DNA from 2 places in the Fictibacillus sp. UD genome. Region 1 is predicted to be linked to the other one. Evidence: riboswitches for the same ligand, from Rfam matches in the RefSeq annotation. Region 1 holds a riboswitch; the other holds the start of a gene.

What was found. Region 1 has a riboswitch for cyclic di-GMP ahead of P8610_RS12220 (hypothetical protein). Riboswitches for the same ligand answer to the same signal wherever they lie in the genome.
Region 2: linked by a shared signal. The riboswitch ahead of P8610_RS15970 (GGDEF domain-containing protein) and the one ahead of P8610_RS12220 (hypothetical protein) in region 1 are both predicted to bind cyclic di-GMP.

Annotation. Positions count from the first base shown of each region.
Region 1 covers NZ_JARUHH010000006.1:173,224-177,513, reverse strand. Annotated here, with positions in the region: gene P8610_RS12225 (YdcF family protein) at 1-692, opposite strand, end outside; gene P8610_RS12220 (hypothetical protein) at 779-1,267, opposite strand; cyclic di-GMP riboswitch class II at 1,303-1,385, opposite strand; gene panF (sodium/pantothenate symporter) at 1,608-3,047, opposite strand; gene P8610_RS12210 (YhdT family protein) at 3,044-3,337, opposite strand; gene P8610_RS12205 (spore coat protein) at 3,523-4,113, opposite strand.
Region 2 covers NZ_JARUHH010000012.1:76,213-80,502, reverse strand. Annotated here, with positions in the region: gene P8610_RS15985 (STAS domain-containing protein) at 1-179, shown strand, start outside; gene P8610_RS15980 (hypothetical protein) at 501-860, shown strand; gene P8610_RS15975 (serine/threonine protein kinase) at 957-1,604, shown strand; cyclic di-GMP riboswitch class I at 1,683-1,771, shown strand; gene P8610_RS15970 (GGDEF domain-containing protein) at 2,091-3,035, shown strand; gene P8610_RS15965 (GGDEF domain-containing protein) at 3,126-4,199, shown strand; gene P8610_RS15960 (hypothetical protein) at 4,188-4,290, opposite strand, start outside.

The DNA of each region.
Region 1 (4,290 bases):
CGCACGTGCGCTTGAGGAACTGATGAGATTCTGAGCGGTGATCCAAGACCCTCAGCTTCAATTCCAACACGTTTTGCAATCATCTTTGTTCGAAAAAGATGAAAATCACTCGTAACGACTAACAATTGATGATCGGCACCAATCATTTCCTTCGTATATAAAAGATTTTCGTACGTACTGGTGGCTTTTTCTTCAATCTGTATGCGTTCAGGCTCAATCCCATTCTCTACTAAATAGTTTTTCATGATCGTGCCCTCACTCGTTGTTTTTCCGAATCCAAGCCCGCCGCTCACGATAAAGTTAACATTTGGATGGTTCTCGGCATAAGCGAGCGCTTGATCCAGCCTTCCTTTAAGAACAGCACCAGGTCGGTTGTTCTTTGTCCCGCCGCCAAGAACGAGGATGGAGTCTATCTTTCCTGAGACCTTCCCCGGGTCAGTATTAGCAGATGTCAGAATAAGAGTTTCTAGAGTGGCGGCAAAAAGCAGGCAAAGCACCACAATTGTCACAGTTGTTTTTTTATAGGTTTGAAAAAGTTTCATAGCCGTATTGTGTCGATAATAGATGATGAAAAGAAACGCACCTAAAAGGAAGAAAACCGCCAAACCCATGTCCATGTTGGTCGTTTGGATGAGCATAGCCGTTGCATACACGAGAAAAATAATACTAAGTGCTAAAAATAGTTTTTTCATAGATTTCTCTCCGTTCATCTATTTCTATATTCTAGGATATCAGAAAAAGAAAAAGAGCGGAGAATGAAGACTCCGCTCTTGGAAATTTATTTGGTGTTTTTGTTTTTTTCAATCTCTTTTTCAATCTCGTTTGTAATGTTAGCTTTTATGTCAGTGGTTGACTTAGTAGCAGCATCATTCATTTCTTGTTTCTTTTTCGCCATTGCTTCCTCTTTCTTCTTTGTTACTTCAGCCATTTCGCTGTTGTAGTGGGACTGTATTTCAGTCTTTTTGTTTGTGATAATCTTTTGTTTCTCATCTTCTAGCTCTTGTTTAGCACCTGAGAAGATAGAAGCAATGCTTGTGCTTAGATTCTTCAATAGTGACTTTTCTTCATCCTGAAGAGCTTGATCTATTTCTGGCTTATAAGTGAACGAAACGATCTGGTTGTAGAGATAATCAGCAAGTTCCGGCTTTGCAGCAAATGCAGATGTTGAACCCACGCCTAATGCCAAAGTGGATGCTAAAACAATTTTAGGCCATTTCTTTCCTGCCTTTTTCTTTGCACTGAATTTTTCTTTTCGAGAGATTTCCATAACAAAATACCCCTTCCTTTATATATAGAACTCATAAAGAAAGCGGTCGGTTGCGCTACTAGCTTCAGTTGTCCCAAGCGCCCACATACAGAACAACCTTCACAGCTCCACACTATCTAATTATATTCTGATACTAAATTACCACCAGCTCCATTCACTGTAAATGGGTATTTAGTAAGTTATTACTAAATTTTCATTTTAGTAGGATTTTATTTAAAGATTCTATTATAGGTTTTGTATTGGAGGTATTTATTTGGGTAATTTTTTAAATCCCATTTTTAGAATTTCATTTGAGAACAAAAGAAAAACGACATTGTCCACCTCCAGTGGACAATGTCGTTTAGAATGTATTTGTCTGGGGTCTGTCCCCCTTTGTGAAACTCCCCACAATGTAGGCAAAGAAGGATAGCACGATTGGCATTACAACCGTATGCATGCCCCATAGGTTCGGATAGTTCAGGTGCAGATACATATAAGAGCCAACTCCGACGAGTATAGATGCGATCGCTCCGTTGGCATTTCCTCTTTTCCAATACAGCCCCATAACAATTGGCCAAATGAAGGCTGCTTCTAATCCACCGAATGCAAAGAGATTGAGCCAAATCAGCAAGTCTGGCGGATGAATGGCCATCGCGAACACACTTAATCCGACTACAGCTGTGATACCGAAGCTTAGTTTTTTTACAAATTGCTCTTCTGCATCTGGCTTGATGTAATTGATATAAACATCCTTTATAATTGCTGAGCTGACGAGCAGTAGCACAGAGTCAACCGTTGACATAACGGCAGCAAGCGGCGCAGCCAAAACGATCCCTGCCAACCACCCTGGCAGTACCTCGAGTGCCAATAAAGGCATTACTTTATCCGGCACCTCGATACCAGGAAGGACTACTCTTCCAAACACACCAGCTAAGTGCATGCCTAACATAATGAATCCCACAACGAATGTTCCGATGATCATCGCTCGATGCATGGCTTTTGCGTTTCGGTAGCTCATCGCTCTAACCGAGATCTGCGGCAATCCTACGACACCCACACCAACCAAAATCCAAAATGATGAAACATAAAGAGGTGTAAGGGATTGATCAGATCCGAACGGCGAAATGAGATTTGGGTTTTCCGCTCTTAACTCACTCATAATGTTTTCGATTCCGCCACCTGCTATAATCGTTCCTGCTAGTATGATGACCGTCCCGATCACCATGACAACGCCTTGGATCGCATCTGTAATCACGACAGCTCGAAATCCACCTGCGATAACATAAACGAGGACAGAACCCGAAAAGATAAATAGGGCTGTTGTATAGGATAACCCGGTGAACGACTCGATTAGCCTTCCTCCGCCCACCCATTGGGCAGCCATCGCTGAAAACAAGAAGATAACAATGCTTAACGCTGACAATATGACGACCCACTTGCTTTCATAACGCGCTTTTAAAAAATCAATAAGTGTAACTGCGTTTATCTTACGAGCCACTATCGCAAACTTTTTTCCGAGGACGGCTAGTGTAAAATAACCTGTCACAAGCTGCGCCATAGCGAGCAATACCCAGCCAAGCCCTAATTGATAAGCAGCACCTGGCCCTCCAATAAAGCTTGAAGCACTACCATAAGTGGCCACCATCGTCATAGCGAGCACAAAGCCGCCAAGTTCTCTGCCTGCTAAAAAGTAATCTTGTAAAAAAGAAGGTCCACTTTTTATATGACGAGAGGTGTAAATACCAACTAGAAAAACAAGGATCAAAAAGAACGCTAAAGGAAGGATCACATCCCAGTTCATCGAACATCGCCCTCCTCTTTTGGCCCTGAATCTTCTGTATCAAACGGAACTTCTTTGAAAAAGAACTTCACCATGATATATACCAAAACGGTAAAAACAATAAATCCTATAATACAACTGTAAAAAAACCATGCAGGAAATCCAAGTATGTATGTGTACTCTTTAACAGGACGTCCACCTAGACCGTAAGCAAACGCATACCACCAGATAAAGTTTAAGATAGCGAGCACAGTACCCATAATGGCTTCTTTGTTTGAGACTCGATATCGCCAGTCCGTTCCCTTTTTCATTGCCCAACCCCCTGGAGTTTCAATACATAAAATAAGTCCACTCATTACTATGGCAAATTCATTTCACCTTGTCGAGTTCTTTCGACTTTAAAGAACATTTCTATTCCTACTCATGATATCCCTGTTTACGTGACAATATAAAACGAGCACCCTTTTTAAGGTGCTCGTTTTCAATGATTATTGAGTTATTGAAGCGGTGGTTGTGTCTGTTGTGACGGGGCATAAGCGTTCAGCATGCTCGTCATATCTTGTTGGTTGAGCTGTGGAACTTGATAATAATGATGCTTATTTTGCCAGATTGACAGCTCGTAAGCCATCTCTATCCAGTTCGGGATTCCGTCTGCTAAAACACGTCTCATAACGGGATTGGTAACTTCTAAGGTCGCCATCGCTCGTAAAGATGCATTGGACTTTAATGTTCCTAGGATAAGGGATGAAACAGACTCATCATTTAATTCGGTCACGCTTTGAATCGGTTTTTTAGGCTGCGCTGGCTTTAATCCGTATACAAAGTCATTGTCTTGCTTCATCATATAAGACTCTGTTTTGTGAGCTGGATTTGTTCCTGTTTGAAAAGCCTGCACACAAGCATTGTATTCTCTTGAAATATACTGATAGTGGCTGTTCAGCATCGTTTTTAATTCCGGATCCTGCACGTGACCACCGCACATCGTGTATAGATTTAATGTAGAAACTATGCCACTCAGCATTTCATGAACATCAAACATCTCATGACCGCCATGGTTGAGTTGAGCAGGTACTTGACCAGTTTGCATGTTTTGATGGATGAATTCGGGACTGTTAGTTGCTGCTGGCTGCTGGCTTTGATTCGGGTTTGGTTGATTCGATTGATTTGGATTCAAAATGTATACCTCCGTTAAATAAAATACGGGGTTATTTTGTGTAGTTATAACCTAGATATTCGTTTTCTAGCTATTTTTTCGGAAAAATTT
Region 2 (4,290 bases), on a different contig from region 1:
ACTTATTTAAAGTGATTAATTCACTTAAGCTCCTCGGTGTAAAAGTTACGTTAAGCGGTATGCGTCCTGAATTAGCGCAAACGGTCGTATCATTGGGGATCAGTTTCGAAGGGTTTTCCATTGCGGGTAACTTGTATCAAGAGCTAGAGGCGATGGGAATCGGTCTTCAAACCAAATAGAAATCCAAAATACCTATCTTTTTTAGATAGGTATTTTTTTCTTGTATAAAAAGAACGTTTGTTCGCATATAATAAATAAAAAAGGAGGTTGCTTCATGACTAGCATGTTTTTAAGATGCATCCAGGAAAGGACTGCGGTGGAGATGATTTACCTTTCGCGAAAAGGGGATATTTCTCACCGAATGATCATTCCATACTCACTTCACGGAAACATAATTAAGGGCTACTGTTCAGTTAGAAAAGAAATCCGAACTTTTCACATAAGAAATATATTATCTGTACAATTTCGTTTTTCGCCTTCTTAAGATTGGAGGAATTGTCGTGCAATACGGAAGCGAAGAAGAGCGTTCGCTCATTGAGAAATTTGTGATGTATCCGATTTTACTCACAGTGTTTAATCGGGACCTGCAAATTATTAACGGCTCTCCATTAAAGTTGAGGCAGCCATATGTCGCATTAATCGAACAGATTATGAATCAAATTAGTAAAGATCTATATGATGTTAGAGTTGAACTCCGAAAAAGAAGAATAAAGGTGATGGATGGCAGGCGTGAAGCAGATATTACTGAATACGAGATCTTCATTAGAGGGTACCGTGAAATCATGAGATTCCCGAACGTTCATTTGAAGAACAAAGCCGAAACGCTTATGCTCTCCTATCTTCATGTAACAGCGGAATAAGCCAGAATGCATTCAGGTTTCCTTTTTCATGCCAACTGTATACAATGAATGCAGAAACATATGATGATAGTAGACCATTAGAAATTGAGGATCCGAATGGAACATTTTATTCAGCTTGCCAGACAATTGAACAGAGAAATCATGATTGAGAGCCAAAGTCCGTTTGATCCGGTATGTCCGGTAAATACACCACATCCTTGGCAGATGCTAGGCTGCGGTAATTACGCGGCTGTTTTTTTACATCCAGAATATCCTGATTATGTCGTGAAAATTTATGGCAGGGACGAACACGGGCTGCTGGATGAGAAGAAAGTATACGAACGTTTAGGCGATCATCCCGGGTTTTCTGTTTGTTATTACACGGAAAGTAGGTTCTTGATTTTAAAACGAATCCAAGGTATTACGCTTTATGACTGTGTGCATAAAGGAATTAAAATACCTGAGCATGTGATTTTTGATATTGATCAAGCCTTAAGTTATGCAACGGAAAAGGGATTGCAGCCTAGCGATGTACATGGGAAAAATGTGATGATTTCGGGTAATAGAGGAATTATTGTGGATGTATCTGATTTTTATAAAAAGGAAGATTGCCGCAAATGGAAAGACTTACGGAAAGCGTATTTTAAGTTTTACAAAAAGACACTTTACCATTTTCCTGTAAAAATTCCTTATTTTGTTTTAAATGTTGTACGGGTAGGGTATAGGTACTATAGGATGTTAAAAATTTCTAAAGACTACAAATGATAGGATAAAATACCTATATAAAATACTGGCTAAAATTACCTATATAGTATATAATATCTATAAATCAATAGAAACCTTTGTTATTAAGGGCAAACCAGTTGAAAAGCTGGGACGCAAAGCTATGGGCCTAAAGTATGGTAGACATGCAATGGCAGCCGGTTGCCAAAGGGAAGCGGACTAATGTTTCGATAGCTGTTGGATCTGGGAGGTATATTCTTAAGAGATGTGTATTTATTGTAAATACATGACCACTTAGGAACAAAACTGACAAAGAGATTCAATGTCTATCAACATTGTATTAATGCTTGAGAGGCGAGAAGGTCGAGGAAGTGAAGTTCAGAGGAGCGGAATGTATACGAATACATGAGCACCGGATGAACAAAACTGACAAAGAGATTCGATGTCTATCAACTTTAATTAAAGCCATTCCCTTTTTGGGTAATGGCTTTTTGTATGTAATTTTTCAGGATTTGAGGGGTTGCAGAAATGGAAAACTTCCAACTAGACTTGCGCACACTCAAAAGAAACTTGTTTTCAAAATTTATGGAGTCTATTCCAACCATGATACATACTCACAAAGAGCATCTCGGACAATATGATGACTTTCATACGTTTCTGAACGGTTTTGTTGAGCAATACGAAAAAATATTAGTGAAGTTTTTACGGGGAATCGTTCATGCGGTTTTTTTGCCGGAAAAACGTTTTGAATTATTTTTAAAACAAGCTGAACAAAAGGCTTTTCGGTCTGGTATTCATTTTTTAAGACATCAGCGTATTCCGCATCAGACACTTGCTTGCTTTACTAATAGCATCAGTGAATCTGTTCTGCAGCAAGTAAAAAAAGAAGCAAAAAATGAATCGCATGTTGTTCAACTTTTTATGTTGGACAGATGGAACCGTATATCACATCGATCAGTTACGGGATTCTTAAGCGGTTTTTCAGCAGAGCAATTTAAAGATTTGAAAGAAATAAGTATTCGTGACCCGTTGACCAACCTTTATAACCGTCGCTACTTCTATGACTGTTTGGAAAAAGAGCTAAAGAAAGCGCACAAACTTAAACTGCCGTTAACACTCGTTATGTTTGATATTAATAACTTTAAACTGATAAACGATGAGTATGGGCATCTTGCTGGAGATGAGATCCTTCAGCAGATCGCTGAGCTTTCAAAACGCTTAAAATTGTTTTCCGGATTTAGATTTGGAGGAGATGAATTTGTATTTCTTCTACCGGGAATTTCAGAAGCGGAAGCGTATATCCTTGTTGAAAAGATAGAGAGTCAATTGATGAATTGGAACAATTCAATTTCACTCGCTTACGGTGCAATAGAACTTCTTGCAGATGCATGTGAAAACATTGATTATTATCTTCAACTGGCTGACGAACGAATGTATACGAACAAACGAGAAGTGAAAACGTGCGAAACGTAAGAATAATATGATGAAAATTGATTTATGTAAAATACAGGAACCGCGTGCTAAGATTTCCTAATATAGCATAGCGTGAAGGAAGATGACTACATGAGAGAATGGTTTGTAATAACGGAACACCGGTCTGAAAACATATCTTCTTTATTGCGATGGTTCTTTTTAGTTCTTTGCATCCCCATTTTTTACTATCCTCCTATTTCAAATGTATTGAACTATGAAACAGATACGTTTCCATTGCTATTGGCGATTGGAATACTATATATGACCTCAACGCAAATCGTATTACATAAATGCCATGAAAAATCCGTGTACTACCGATTTTTTACAAGGGGTGGCATTGTTTTTGACTATATAGCTTATGCTTGGCTCATGCAGCTATCTGGAGGAGCAGAAAGTCCGTTTGTTTCAGTCGGTTATTTAATTGTCATTCATGCAGCTCTTTATTGGAGATTGAAGGGAGCTTTCCTTTTAGGAGCAGCAATTTTTAGTACCCTGATGTTCTTTTTTATAACAGAGAGTGGCTATCAGGACACTATGGCTTCCTTTGAATTTTTTATGAAGAGTTGTTTCTTGTGGCTGATTGCATTATATGGCGGTATCATCGCATCTAAAGAAAGACAGCACTATCTTGAGAAAAACATGTATCAGCTTCAATCCGAACAAGACTATTTAACAGGGTTGCTTAACCACAGAAAGTTTCAAGAAGATGTATTAGAAAAAACAAAACAAAATAAGCCCTTCACTCTTGTGCTTTGTGACATTGACCGATTCAAAAATTTTAACGATCAGCATGGCCACTTGATAGGGGATGAAGTGCTAAAGCTCGTGGGATCAACATTTAAACGGTATATCTCTTTAAAAGACGGTGAAGCTTATCGGTATGGCGGCGAAGAATTTGCGTGGATCTTACATACAGCTAGCAAACATGAAGTGAAAAAGATGATTGAATCCATCAACAGCCACTTAAAGCGATTTCCTTATACCATCGGAAACGAACCGTTACCAGTAACATTGAGTTATGGTATAGCTATTTATAAAACGGGTGAAAAGCCTGCCGAAATGATCCAAAGAGCCGATATGCTTTTATATGAAGCAAAGTCATCAGGAAGAAACACGTTAAAACTGGATACCATCAAAATGGAGGAAAATCAGCTAATGATGTAGCGGTTTTCCTTTTTTATTACGTTTCACTCCTAAAGGATTGTTACTATGAAAGATAGCAAAGAAGCAGTTGATTTCCGTTTCAGGTGCTTGC